Regions from separate parts of the Streptomyces sp. NPDC127190 genome, predicted to be linked through region 1. Evidence: riboswitches for the same ligand, from Rfam matches in the RefSeq annotation. Region 1 holds a riboswitch; the other holds the start of a gene.

Region 1 (7,055 bases):
TGTCGATCTGGACGCGGCAGCGGGAGCTGCGGATCGTGCGGGAGGAGCTGCCGGCGTATGTGTCGGCGGGGTGGCTGGGCCCGGGCGAGCCGTTCGCGCTCGGTTCGATGCGGGCGCGGCGGATGGCCCGGGACTTCGCCCGGCACCACGCCGGGCGCCCGGCCGCCCGGGTGGTGGCGGAGTACGAGACGTACGCCACCTCGCTGGCGTCACTGCGGCGCCGGGGGCGCCGGGGCCGGGCCGGGGCCGACTTCGTCGTACGGGAGCGGGAGGTGCTGGAGGAGCTGTGGCGCCGCAGGGAGACGGCGCGTCCCGCGCTCGAGTACGCGGCCCGGGCCATCGCCCCTGCCCCGGCGTACTGGCCGCCGTACGCACACCCGGCGGCGCCGAACCCCGGAAACCCCGGGTACGCCGGATACTCCACGTACTCCGGGTACTCCGGGTACTCCGGGTACTCCGGGTATCCCGCATACAACCCCTACCGCACCTAGGGGCCGGGATCTCGCGGGGATCGGCACCGCCGGGTCACACCGGGGAGACGGTGATCAGGCCGACGCCTCGGTCAGCGTCGTGAGCTGCTCCTTCGTCAGGGTCAGGTTCGCCACCTCCGTCAGGGCCGGCAGCTGGGACACCGTACGGGCCGAGGCGATGGGAGCCGCCACCGTCGGCTGGGCGGCGAGCCAGGCCAGGGCGACCGTGGCGACCGGGGCCTCATGGGCGGCGGCGACCTCGTCCAGGGCGGCGAGGACCCGCCGGCCGCGCTCGGACTCCAGGTGCTTCGCGGCGGCTCCGGCGCGGGCGCTGTCGACCGTCGCACCGGGGCGGTACTTGCCGGTCAGGAAGCCGGAGGCGAGGGCGTAGTACGGGACCGCGGACAGGCCCTCGCGGGCGGCGAGGTCCTGGAGGTCACCCTCGTAGGTGTCGCGGGAGACCAGGTTGTAGTGGGGCTGGACGGCGACATAGCGGGCCAGGCCCTCGCGGGCGGAGAAGTCCAGGGAGGCCTGAAGGCGCTCGGCGCCGATGTTGGAGGCGGCGATGTGCCGGACCTTGCCCGCCTTCACCAGCTCGTCCAGGGCGCCGATGATCTCCTCGACCGGCACCTCGGGCTGGTCGTAGTGGGTGTAGTACAGGTCGATGTAGTCGGTGCCGAGACGGCGCAGGGAGGCGTCGGCGGCGGCCTTGATGGTGGCCGCGGACAGGCCCTGGAACTCGGGGTGCTGGCTGACCTTGGTGGCGACGACGACGTTGTCGCGGTTGCCGCGCGCCTTCAGCCACGCGCCGATGATCGTCTCCGACTCGCCGCCCTTGTTGCCCTCGGCCCAGGCCGAGTAGACGTCCGCGGTGTCGATGAAGTTGCCGCCGGCGGCCGTGTAGGCGTCGAGGACGGCGAAGGAGGTGTCCTCGTCGGCGGTCCAGCCGAAGACGTTGCCGCCCAGGGCGAGCGGGAAGACCTCGAGGTCGGAAGAGCCGAGTGTGCGCAGTGAAGTCATGATCAATGCCAACGCCGGCGAGAGGAAGCGCATTCCTCCGCCGGCGCCGCGTTCACCCGGAAAGCCGGGCCTGTCAGGGGTTGAGGCCCTTGTCGCGCAGCCAGGCCATGGGGTCGATGGCGGTGGGCTGGCCGTCCGGGTGGACCTCCAGGTGCAGGTGCGGCCCGGTGACGTTGCCGGTCGCACCGACGCGGCCGATGACGTCGCCGGTGTTCACCTGCTGGCCGACCGAGACGTTGATCGAGGACTGGTGGCAGTACCAGAGCTGGGTGCCGTCGTCGAGGGTGATGACCGTGCGGTAGCCGTAGGCGCCGGCCCAGCCCGCCTCGGTCACCTTGCCGGCGTGCACCGACTTGATGAGGGTGCCGGTGGGGGCGGCGAAGTCCAGGCCGGTGTGGTAGCCGGAGGACCACATCGAGCCGGGCTGCCCGAAGGTGCCGGTGATCGTGTAGGACACGACCGGCAGCGAGTACTGCTTGGCCAGCTCGGCCAGGCGCTTGGCCTCGGCCTCCTTCTTGGCGTCGGCCTCCGCCTTCTGCTTGGCGGCGGCGGCCTTGGCGGCGGCCGCCTGCTCGGCCTTGGCGGCCGCGGCGGCGGTCTGCTTCTCGGAGGCGGCGAGCGCGGCGATGGTGGCCTTGCTGTCGGCCTGCCCCTTCTGCTGCTCGGCCTGGGCCATGATCCGGTTGCGCAGGGCCTCGCCCGCGCCACCGCTCTGCCCGGCCTCGGCCGAGGCCACGCCGACGGTGCCGAGCGTGCCGCCGGCGTCCTTGGGGGCGTCGGCGGAGTCGCCGCCGAAGAGGTGCTCGACGGAGTCCAGGTCCGGCATGGAGACGGAGACCGGCACCTTGCCGGGGTTGGCGCTGGCCATGCCGCCCGCGCCGACGGCGGCCATCACGCCGACACCGAGGACGGTGGAGCTGCGCGCGAAGCCGCCGCGCTGCTTGGCGACGCGGTGCCGACCGCGGACCGGAGCGACGGACTCCGCAGTGGGGTTCCACTCCTCCCAGGGGCCGTCCTCGGCGGCGGGGGAGCCGTATCCGAAGGTGTCCGTCTCGCGCTGAGCGGGTATGAACGGGGCTTCTGGGGCAGGCCGGTTGGACGCCACGCGGGCGCGCTCCTTTCCTTCCTCCGCCTACCGGGTTAGCTGACGGGTTCGGAGCAGGAAGGTCTCCTACGCGCGTAAACCGATCGTGGGCCGAGTCCGCTCGGCAAGTCCACGACGGTGTCCGCGTGATTCACCCCAAGGTGGTGGTTCCCCGGTTCCCTTACGGGATTCGGCGCGTGCGCACGGAGCCGCCTCTTGTGACGGCTGGGACGACCGCGCTGCGTTATCGAACGTTAATAGACCCTGCGGTTACTTTCCAAGCCCGTCCAGCTTGATCGTTAACCTTTTATGCCGGTACTTAAGGGTCACAAGACCAGCAAACCGGGCGAGTTGACGGCGACTCGGCCACCGTTCAGGAGTCACAGCGTTTTTGATGGTGACTCAGATGTTATGCGCGCGGAGTCGCCCGGTCACTCATCGTGAACCCCCTGCGGGGAGACCCTCAGGGGTGCCGTACGGCGAGCAGCGCCATGTCATCCGCCATCCCTCCCCCGGAGTGCCTCCGCACCTCGTCCGCGAGCCGCCCCAGCAGCGCGCCCGGACCGGCGAAGGTACGGCCGGTAAGCCGCCGCTCGGGGTCGTAGAACCGGCCGTGGACGTCCCGGGCCTCGGACAGCCCGTCGGTGTAGAGCAGCAGGGTGGCCCCACCCGGAAAGGCCGCCTCCAGCACCCGGTCCGGCCACACCCCGAGATCACCCATGCCGAGCGGCAGCGCGGGCTCGGGCCCGGCCAGCGTGCGCACCGCGCCGTCGGCGTACAGCAGCAGCGGCGGCGGATGGCCGCGGTTGACGACCCGGACGAGCCCCTCGCCGTGCGGGAGTTCGGCCAGTACGGCGGTGGTGAACCCCTCGAAGGCGTCGATACCGTCCCGCCGGGCGCCCTCGCGGGCCAGCGCCCGCTCCAGCCGCTGCGCCACCTCCTCCAGCGTGGCCTCCTGCTCGGCCGCCTCCCGGAACGCGCCGATCACCACGGCGACGGCCGCGACGGCACCCAGCCCCTTGCCCCGCACATCCCCGACGATCAGCCGGACGCCGTACGGGCTGTCCTGCACCGCGTACAGGTCGCCGCCGATGGACGCGTCCTGCCGCGCCGCCTCGTAACGGGCGGCGATCCGGAAACCGCCGATCCGCGCCGCGGGCTCCGGCAGTACGGCCCGCTGGGCGGCCTCGGCGATCTCCCGGGCGGAGGCCAGCCGCCGGTCACCCAGGCGGACCACCCGGTTGATGGCGCCGGCCAGCACGGCGACGCTGGCCACGGTGACCAGATCGGTGACCGTGGCCACGGCCGGACGGGCACCGCCCTGCGCATGCACGGCGTAGGTGGCGCCGAGCGCCGCGAGGCCGGTCAGCGCGGTGCTGCGCAGCGAACTGAGCGGGGCCGCGATCAGCACGGCGGCGGTGAAGAAGGGGACGGCGGTGAAGTCCCTCGGCGTCAGCAGGCCGTAGAGGACACCGCAGAAGATCAGCAGGACGGGCAGGCCCCGGGCCAGGGCGCGGGCACTCGGACGGCGCGGAGCAAGCGGGGAAGGGCGCACGGGGGCGGGCCGGTCGCCGTGGCCCGGCCCGGGCACCGGGTCGCCGGGGAGCCGGCCGCCCGCCCTGGCGTACGGGCTCTCCTCCACCTCACCAGGGCGCACCGTGTCTCTCCCGCATGTCCGACGTACCTCCAGATTTGCGGGCCCGGCAAGGCCGGGCGACCCCGGTGGGCCGACCGGATGAGCCCGTCCAAAGGACCCGCCGTAAACCGATGTGCGCGGGACCCCACGGATGACGTACACTGAAGTCACAACGACGCGGGGTGGAGCAGCTCGGTAGCTCGCTGGGCTCATAACCCAGAGGTCGCAGGTTCAAATCCTGTCCCCGCTACTGAAACTCAGGGCCGGAAACCAGCAATGGTTTCCGGCCCTGAGTGTTTCCATGAGCGTGTACGGCCCTAGGGGCGCCCCCGCAGGGGCGCCGGCCTGTTTCACCGGGCCAAGCGGGCCGGGAGTCAGCCCGCCAACAGATGAGAGTTCGGCGCCTTGGCGACCGCCTCCAGCTCGGGGACGACCACGACCTCCACTCCCCCCGCACCGAGCAGCCCGGCCCCGTCGGCCGACGCCACGAAGGTGTCCGGCTCCCGCCAGGCGGTGACCACCCGGCGCACCCCCGCCCCGAGGATCAGCTCCGCACAGGGCGCCGGCCGCGACGCCCGCCGCGCACAGGGCTCCAGGCTGCTGTAGACCGTGGCGCCGGGCAGCCGCGGATCGGCCAGGTCCAGCTTCGCCAGCGCCGCCTCCTCCGCGTGGACCACCGCGTCGCCGCCCTCCCGGGAGTGGCCGCGGGCCAGCTCGGTGCCGTCCGCGGCGACCACCACCGCGCCCACGCTGAACGCGGTCTCCGAGGGCGGACACTGGGCGGCCAGCTCACAGGCGGTGCGCAGCCAGTGCCGGTCGGCGGCGGTGGCGGCCGCACCGGTGCCGGGGGCGGTGGGCTCGTACCGCATGAGGACGACGTCCTCGATCCGGCGCGTCTCGGTGAGCCGCAGCCGGCCCGGCTGATAGCCCCCGGGGCCGAACAGCCGCGGGGCCGCCGGGTCACCGACGAAGAGCGGGGCGAGGACCAGCTGGAGTTCGTCGGCGAGACCCTGCTGGAGCAGCTGGGTGTGCACCTGGCCGCCGCCCTCGACCATCAGCCGCCGCACACCCCGCACCTCGTACAGGTGCTTCAGCAGCAGCCGCCAGTCGAGGCCGGGCCCGAGCGCGACGACATCGGCCGTGCCGCCGAGCAGGCCTGCGGCCCGTTCGGCGCCCCGGTCGGTGGTGTAGACGACCTTGTCGCCGCCGGTGTGCCAGAAGTTCGCCCCCGGGTCGAGATCGCCGGAGGCGGTGACGGTCACCTTCAGCGGGTACTCCGGCCGGCCCGCCGCGACCCGGGCCGCACGCCGCTCGGCGGAGTTCACCAGCAGGCGCGGATTGTCGGCGCGGATGGTGCCGGCGCCGATCAGAATGGCGTCCACGGAGGCCCGCACCGCGTCGACCCGGTCGAAGTCGGCCGGGCTGGACAGCAGCAGCCGGTCGGGGCCGGTGTCGTCCAGGTAGCCGTCCAGGGAGACGGCGGCGGACAACAGCACGTACGGGTACGACATCGGCGCGCTCTCCCTGCGAGAACTTTCCCCCACCAAGACCTTCTTGGTTCAAGTTTGAAACAAACTTACACTGGCACCATGACGACCCGCTGGCTCACCCCCGAGGAGCAGCGCGCGTGGCGCGCGTATCTCGCCGCGAAGACCCTCCTCGAGGACGCGATCGACCGACGGCTCCAGCAGGACGCGGGCATGCCCCACCTGTTCTACTCCGTGCTGGCCTATCTGTCCGAGGCACCCGACCGCCGGCTGCGCATGACCGACCTCGCCGAACGGCTGAAGATCACCCGCAGCAGGCTGACCTACGCCGTGACCCGGCTGGAACGGGACGGGCTGGTGCGCCGGGAGGACTGCCGCTGGGACAAGCGCAGCCAGCTCGCGGTCCTGACCGACGAGGGGATGACCGTCCTGGAGCGTACGGCACCCGGGCACGTCGAGACCGTACGGTCCACGCTGTTCGACCGGCTCACCCCGGAGCAGGTGGGGCAGCTGGAGGCGATCTGTACCGGGATCACCCGCGGACTCCAGGGCGACGACGCCGAGCCCGGGGCGGAGGACGTCCCCTGGCGGCGCCGCTCCTCCTGTTCCTGATATTCCGATTGCTTTAAGTTTGAAGCATGGGATAGGGTCCACCGCGTAACGCTGCTTCAAATCTGAAGCACATGTCCGTGCCCGGAGGACCGCATGTCCGACTTCCCTGCCGCCACGCCGCGCGCCCGCGTCCGGGTACCGCTGCGCTTCCACGACGGTTACGCCGTCGACGCCGAGCTGGTCACCTTCCACGGCCTCGCCGACGGCCAGGAGCATGTCGCCGTCGTCCTCGGCGACCCCGGCCCCGTGCCGCTGGTGCGGCTGCACTCCGAGTGCCTGACCGGGGACGTCTTCGGCTCCGCCCGCTGCGACTGCGGGCCCCAGCTGCGCGAGGCCGTCGAGCGCATCGCCGACCGCGGCGGAGTGCTGCTCTACCTCCGCCAGGAGGGCCGGGGCATCGGCCTCTACAACAAGCTCGACGCGTACGCCCTTCAGGACCAGGGCCTCGACACCTACGCCGCGAACGCCGCCCTCGGCCTGCCGGAGGACGCCCGCGACTACACGGCCGCCGCGCAGATGCTGACCGCGCTCGGCATCGGCGAGCTGGACCTGCTGTCCAACAACCCCGACAAGGCCGAGCAGTTGCGCTCGCTGGGCACCGTGGTCCGCGACCGGGTGCCGACCGGCGTCTTCACCACGGACCACAACGTCCGCTATCTGCGCGCGAAGGTCCTCCAGACCCAGCACACGCTGCCGCTGGCCGAGCTGACGGAACTGACCGCGGGCTGAGCCCTTTTCAGACGGCC
Region 2 (7,055 bases), on a different contig from region 1:
CCCGTGCCGGGCGCCGTCAGCGGCCTTGGTGCTGTGGTGGACCTGGTTGCTCCGGCTGTCGTACCCCCAGACGTCCCGGCCGTTGTGGATGATGCTGTACTCGGCGCCGGTCTCCAGCAGCGACAGCTTCTGCCGGTCGGGGCCGTCGGCGGCGACGCGCAGCGTGTGCGTGCCGGAGACCAGCTCGGTGAGCTTGGCCTGCGGGTCGGCGGAGGAGCCGTCGCCCTTGCCCGCGCCGGAGGCGAGGCTGTTCTCCAGGCCGCCGAGGTTCGGCAGGCCGAGGTCGGTGCTGATCTTCACGGTGCCGGACAGCTGCTGCACGTCCGACTTGGCGATCTTCTCGATGAGCTGCTGTGCGGTGACCCGGGGCAGGTCCGGGTCGCCGGAGTTGGCGAGCGCCGGGACCAGCCCGATGGTGGCCGCCGCCACTCCCACCACCGCGACCGGCACGGCGTACCGGGCGGCCTTGCGTCGGCCGGAGCGCGCGTCCTCGTCCCGCGCAGCGCTCGGTGCGTCGTCGGATTCGTACGGTGCCATGTGTGCCTTACCTCCGTCGTCGGCGGCGGCTGTCCCCACGCTGGTCCACCTGAGCCGCCATTCTCACCCGAATCGGTGAGGAGTGGTGATTTCCGTGGTTTCCATCTCACCAAATCGGCCATGAGAAAGCGTCAGACCTCGGAGCCAACTCCGTGTACGCCTGGGGTATGACATGGAGGCGCTGCGACCGCTTCGAACCCGTAGGGGTCGGGCCCGCCCAGGGCCCACACGGGGCCCGCACGGGGCCCGCACGGGGCCCGCAGGGCATCCGTCGAACGGGCGTCAGCCGGCCCGGTGGACCACCGCGTCGCACAGCTCCAGCAGCGCTGCCTTGGCGTCGCACTCCCGCAGCGGCGACAGCGCGGCCCGCGCCTCCTCCGCGTACCGCACCGTGTCCCGGCGGGCCTGCTCCAGCGCGGGGTGGGCGCGCAGCGCGGTCAGCACCTCGGCGTGCCGTGCGTCGTCGCTGAGGTCGGAGTCGAGCAGCTCGCACAGCGCGATGTCCTCGGGCAGACCCAGCCGGGCCGCCCGCTCGCGCAGCCGGAGCACGGGGAGGGTCGGGATGCCCTCGCGCAGGTCGGTGCCCGGGGTCTTGCCGGACTCGTGCGAGTCGGAGGCGATGTCCAGGACGTCGTCGGCGAGCTGGAAGGCGACCCCGAGCCGCTCGCCGTACTGGGTGAGGACGTCGACGACCGTCTCGTCGGCGCCGGACATCATCGCGCCGAACCGGCAGGAGACCGCCACCAGCGAGCCCGTCTTGCCGGCGAGCACGTCCAGGTAGTGCTCGACCGGGTCACGGCCGTCCGAGGGACCGGCGGTCTCCAGGATCTGGCCGGTGACCAGCCGTTCGAACGCGAGGGCCTGGACCCGGACCGCCTCGGGGCCCAGGTCGGCGAGGATCTGGGAGGCCCGGGCGAAGAGGAAGTCGCCGGTGAGGACCGCGACGGAGTTGCCCCAGCGGGTGTTGGCGCTGTCCACGCCGCGCCGCACGGCGGCCTCGTCCATGACGTCGTCGTGGTACAGCGTGGCCAGATGGGTCAGCTCGACGACGACGGCCGACGGCACCACGCCCGGGGCGTAGGGGTCGCCGAACTGCGCCGCGAGCATGACGAGCAGTGGCCTGAACCGCTTCCCGCCGGCCCGTACGAGGTGCTGTGCGGCCTCCGTGATGAACGGAACCTCGCTCTTGGTGGCCTCGAGCAAGCCTTCCTCGACAGCCGTCAATCCGGCCTGGACATCGGCTTCCAGAGCCTGGTCCCGCACGCTCAGCCCGAACGGCCCGACGACGGTCACGAGGGGTCTCCTGTCTGCTGGTGTCTGCTGGCGATTACACGGTTTGTCGATAGGTCGCTGCCATCACTCGAGTCAGCGTATCCGGTCCTGTTTCGATCACCGATAGCGCCCACCGGTCCAGCCCGGTCGACATCGGATCATGATCACTAAGGTTCCGATCGGATGGCAAGAACGGACATCTATCGACTTAACAGAACTCCGAGCGCCTTGTCGCGCCGCGCGGGCAACTCCATTACATCCATTACACCCATTAGATCCAATGGGTACCTTGAATCCCTCATGTCCGTTTTGGAATGACTTGCTATTCCGTGAATTGGGTCACGCGGCCAGTCCCGGGCACCCCTCCCCCGCAGGCCCGCTTCCTCCTTGTCCTGCAAGCGAGTTGAGCATTGGCAACCGCAAAGGATCAAGTACCCCATATGGCGCAGACCAAGGTCAAATAGTGCGTTGTGTGAATCCAGTACTTGTTCCCGACATGTGCTCTCGCATACGTTCCGGGCCGTCGGGCGGACGCCGAATCCTGCCGCCGCCCGCATACCCATCCACGAACCCATTCGTACGGCAGGAGCGGGGGACCCAGGTAAGCCGCCGGACCGGAAGGCACACGCCGCACCGGCCCGGCTAGGGGTGAAGCCATGCCTCCTCCAGGGCACGGCCGGGCACCTCCCCGCCCGAACCCGACAGCTCACCTCGCAGGCGCCGGAGAGGAACGCCCCCATGTCTGCTGCCGCTCAGCCCCGCCGTCCCCGCACCAACCGCCTCGTCCGCGCGCTCGCCGTCGCCGGCACCGGCGTCGCCGTCCTCGCCCTGCCGCTCATCGGCGCCACCACCGCGTCCGCCGCCACCGGCACGACCGCCACGGCCTCCACCACGCTCGCCGGGTACCCGAACAACCTCGACGGCTGGATCCGCGAGTCGCTCGCGATCATGGCCCAGAAGGGCATCCCGGGCACCTACAACGGCATCTACCGCAATGTCATGCGGGAGTCCTCCGGCAACCCGAACGCCATCAACCTCTGGGACTCCAACGCCGCCGCGGGCATCCCCTCCAAGGGCCTGCTCCAGGTCATCGACCCGACCTTCCAGGCCTACCACGTGGCCGGCACCTCCTTCGACCCCTACGACCCGGTCGCGAACATCACGGCCGCCTGCAACTACGCCGCCGCGCGGTACGGGTCCATCGACAACGTCTTCGGCGCGTACTGAGGTCCCCGACCGGCCGGTGCCTACTGAAGAACCGGTCAGTCGGTAGGGAAGAGTCTTTCGAGGACGACGGCGATGCCGTCGTCCTCGTTCGACAGGGTGACCTCGTCGGCCACCGCCTTCAGTTCCGGATGCGCGTTGGCCATGGCGACCCCGTGCCCGGCCCACTCGAACATCGGGACGTCGTTGGGCATGTCCCCGAACGCCAGCGCCCGGTCGGCGCCGGTGCCGAGCCGCTCGGCGGCCAGCGCCAGCCCGGTCGCCTTGGTCACCCCGCGCGGCTGGAGCTCCACCATCCCCGGGCCCGACATGGTGACCGTCGCCAGCGACCCCACCACCGCGCGCGCGGTGGCCGCCAGTTCGTCGTCCGACAGGGTGGCGTGGCGCAGCAGCACCTTGCTGATGGGCGCGCACCACAGGTCGTCGCGCCGGCCGACCCGGACCGCGGGCAGGGCCGGATGCGGCATCCGGTACCCGGGCTCGATGAGCGTGAGCCCGTCCACCCCGTCCTGGTCGACGGCGGCGAAGACCTGTCCCACCTCCGCCTCGATCTTGCCGAGCGCCGTCTCGGCCAGCTCCCGGTCCAGCCGGACCGACCACACCAGACGGCCGGCCCCGGCGTCGTAGACCTGCGCGCCCTGCCCGCACACCGCGAGCCCCGTGCAGCCGAGCACGGCCAGCAGGGGCCGTACCCGCGGGGCCGGGCGGCCCGTGACCACCAGATGCCGGGCACCGGCCCGCGCCGCCCGCGCGAGCGCGGCGAGCGACCGGTCGGAGACGGTGTCGTCACCGCGCAGCAGGGTTCCGTCCAGGTCGGTGGCGATGAGTGAATATGCGGAGGAGGGTGCCATGATCAGAGAATACGGACACCACGCCCCGCCGACTCATCTGTCACAGCGCGCACTTGTGTGCTGATCACCCCCAACTGGTGTGTGTCTTCCCGCTGATGACGCCCCGCGTCGGCCCGGAGCTCAGCCGTGGGCCGCGGCCAGGTGCTTCGCCAGGCGCGGGGAGGCGAAGTCCGTACCGCACACGAAGCGCATCACCGGTCCGTACGACGACGCCGCCGGCAGGCCGGTGAAGTACAGGCCGGGTACGGAGGAGACGAAGCCGGCACCGAGCTTGGGCGTGCCCCGGCTGAGCGCGAGCCGGGTGCGCAGCTCATGGCCGAGGAAGTCCATCGCCGCGATGTCGACGCGGTAGCCGGTCGCGGCGATGACATGGTCGGCGGTGAGCCGCTCGGTACGGCCGCCGTGGGTGCGGACGGTGAGGACGGGGGTGCCGTCCGGCGCCTCGGCGCTCACCACCCGCTGCACCTCCTGCACCTGCACGGCGCTCTCGAAGCGCTCGCGCAGCCACCAGGCGCCGAGCGGGCCGAGGACCCGCCGGACCAGGTAGTGGCGGGTGGCCTCGGGCAGGTGGCGGTAGGGCTGCGCGTGGTAGCTGAGCGCCCACAGCGACCAGGCGCGGCCGAACGGGGACTCGGGGCGCAGCTTCGGCTGGCCCCAGGGCGGGGCGCCGAAGGCGACCCGGCCGCGGCCGCGCGCGACCACGCGCACCCGTGCGCCCGCCTCGGCGGCGAGCGCCGCCGTCTCCAGCGCGGACTGGCCGGCGCCGATCACGATCAGCTCCTTGCCGGCGAAGCGGCCGAGGTCGTGGTGCTGGGAGCTGTGCGAGACCGGGCCCGCCGGGGCGGGGCCGTCGGCCGCCGCACCGGCCAGTTCCGCGGGCAGATGCGCCAGCCCGGACAGGCCGGTGGCGACGACGACCGCGCGCGCGGTGAACAACTCCCCCGAGTCCAGCTTCAGTTCGAAGCCTCCGCTCCTGTCCCGGTCCACGGAGACGACCCGCACCCGCTCCAGGTCGGGGACCAGCCGCTGCTGGAACCACTCGCCATAGGCGATGAACGTCTCCGCCGGGATGATGTCCTCGTCGGTCACCAGGCGGCGGATCCCGGCCGCGTCGCAGTAGTCGCCCAGGGTGTGGCCGGACTGCGGGCAGTGGAAGCTGGAGGCGGCGGGGGTCGATTTCAGGAGCATGCCCTCGGGCATGTGGTCACGCCAGCTGACCATGGGGTCGCCGAAGACCCGGGCGGGGATGCCGCGCGCCCGTAGATGGGCGGCGGTGGACAGGCCGAACGGCCCCGCCCCGATGACTGCAACCGGTTGCATCACGAAGTCCCTCCCCAGGACGCGGTGCGCCACCCCTCGGTGGCCTTGCCTACTTCGTGGAGGTGCTGCTGCCGCGGCGGTTGGTCCGCCACAGCTGATAGAGGTGCTTCGCGCCCGGGCGCACGAAGCGGGCGAGCATCGTGAGGAACGGCAGCGGGTCGTCACCCGCGAACCAGGCCAGTTCGGTCCCGCTCGCCCTCGCCGGTGCGTGCGGCGTCGTATAGCCGCTGCGGCGGTAGGCGAGGAGGGCGGGCAGGTCGATGTTCTCCACGATGTAACGGTGGCCGGCGCGCTGTTCCCCCTCCGGAACGGTGCGGCCGGTCAGGTCTAGGTGCATCGCGCGGACGACGTCCACCCCCGACTCGCTCTCGAAGAGCCGGAACTGGGCGCCCATGCGCGGGTTGAAGTCGAGGAGCTTGTACTGCCCGTCGCGCCGGTCGAAGCGCAGGTCGAGGTCGATGATGCCGCTGAAGCCGATCTGTTTGATGAAACGGGCGGCGAGGTCGGAGAGTTCCGGGTTGTCGACGACGTACGCGGTCGCCGTCATGCCCGCGTGCGGCGGCCAGGAGCGGACCTTCACCCCGGTGAACAGCGCGAGCGGGGCGGAGTCCCGGTCGAAGCAGGCGTGCACGATCCAGTCCTCGGCCTCCTCGCGCGGCAGATACTCCTGGAGGACCACGCCGGGGTCGTCGCCCCAGTCGCGGGCGAGGCCGAGCAGGCCCGCGCGGGTGGCGATCCGCGTGGTGCCGTACACGGCGGGGCGTTCGCGCCGGACGAACGCCTCGCGGTTCTTGGCCACCACCGGGAAGCGGGCCGTGTCGGCGAAGGCGGCGATGTCGTCGTACGAGCGCGGGAACGCGGTCCGCGGGCTCGCGACACCGTGTTCCACGCACAGTTCGTGCAGTCCCTGTTTGCTGGCGAGCCGGCGGGGCAGCGCGGGGTCCACGCGCGGGAACAGGAAGGAGCCGGCCAGCTCGTGCTGGTGCTCGGCGATCAGTACGGCGGCCTCCTCGTCCGTCGGGACCAGCACCGCCGGGCGGCCGATCCGGCGGCCGATGCGCAGCAGGCCCTCGACCAGGTGGCCGGGGTCCTCCGCGCCCGTCGTCGGCCAGACGAACGCCTTCTTCAGATAGCGCGAGGCGGCGGCCGGCGTGTACGCGTCCTCGGTGACGGCGTACATGGGCACCCCCAGCCGGCCCAGGCTGCGGATGGCCCCCACACCGCCGTGGTGCAGCGGATAGTCGCCGAACTTGACGATCAGTCCCGGCACGTCACGGTCGACCTCGAACGGCATGCCGACGGCGGTCTTGGCCACGGGTCCCCCCACGTGTCCCCCCAATGGAACGGACCCACCCCGTCCGTGTCCCAAAGGACGCTAAGCCGGAATTGCCCGCTCCGACAAGGGTCATTCGGACATTGCGAACTCTTTAGACATTGTGCGAGCAACCTTTCGAGCGATGCGCCGAGCGTCGTACCGAGGGCGGATGCCCACGCCGTGCCGGGAGGCCTGCGGCACTGCCCAAGACACGCCACCCGGCCGTAACGTGTGGCGCAACCACATGGAACGCATCGCCATGCATGGCGCGGATGAGAGTGAGGCAGCACCACATGCCCCCCTTCGACGTCCCCGAGGGCGACCCCTTCGGCCCGCACAACCTTCCCTATGGCGTGTTCTCGCCCTCCGGCAGCACGGAGCGCAGGGTCGGTGTCCGGCTCGGGGACCACGTCCTCGACGCGGGCGCCGCGGCCGCCGCGCTCGGCTCGCCGTACCACTCCCTGCTCGCCCGTCCCACCCTCAACCCGCTGCTGGCCGCCGGCCGCACCACCTGGTCGGACGTACGGCGCGCCCTC

What was found. A riboswitch is a leader RNA that binds a small molecule or an ion and turns the genes downstream of it on or off. The one in region 1 is predicted to bind cyclic di-AMP.
Region 2: another riboswitch for cyclic di-AMP. It lies ahead of ACFVIU_RS10300 (transglycosylase SLT domain-containing protein); the one in region 1 lies ahead of ACFVIU_RS38270 (M23 family metallopeptidase).

Annotation. Positions count from the first base shown of each region.
Region 1 covers NZ_JBHXVE010000050.1:173-7,227, reverse strand. The annotation lists gene ACFVIU_RS38280 (PrsW family intramembrane metalloprotease) at 1-491, shown strand, start outside; gene ACFVIU_RS38275 (aldo/keto reductase) at 546-1,490, opposite strand; gene ACFVIU_RS38270 (M23 family metallopeptidase) at 1,564-2,595, opposite strand; cyclic di-AMP (ydaO/yuaA leader) riboswitch at 2,603-2,780, opposite strand; gene ACFVIU_RS38265 (PP2C family protein-serine/threonine phosphatase) at 3,038-4,231, opposite strand; tRNA gene ACFVIU_RS38260 (tRNA-Met) at 4,387-4,460, shown strand; gene ACFVIU_RS38255 (dihydrofolate reductase family protein) at 4,585-5,721, opposite strand; gene ACFVIU_RS38250 (MarR family winged helix-turn-helix transcriptional regulator) at 5,800-6,309, shown strand; gene ribA (GTP cyclohydrolase II) at 6,403-7,038, shown strand.
Region 2 covers NZ_JBHXVE010000005.1:13,225-20,279, forward strand. The annotation lists gene ACFVIU_RS10290 (outer membrane lipoprotein carrier protein LolA) at 1-537, opposite strand, end outside; gene ACFVIU_RS10295 (polyprenyl synthetase family protein) at 820-1,830, opposite strand; cyclic di-AMP (ydaO/yuaA leader) riboswitch at 2,363-2,542, shown strand; gene ACFVIU_RS10300 (transglycosylase SLT domain-containing protein) at 2,548-3,036, shown strand; gene ACFVIU_RS10305 (HAD family hydrolase) at 3,072-3,884, opposite strand; gene ACFVIU_RS10310 (FAD-dependent oxidoreductase) at 4,005-5,207, opposite strand; gene ACFVIU_RS10315 (ATP-grasp domain-containing protein) at 5,254-6,498, opposite strand; gene fahA (fumarylacetoacetase) at 6,813-7,055, shown strand, end outside.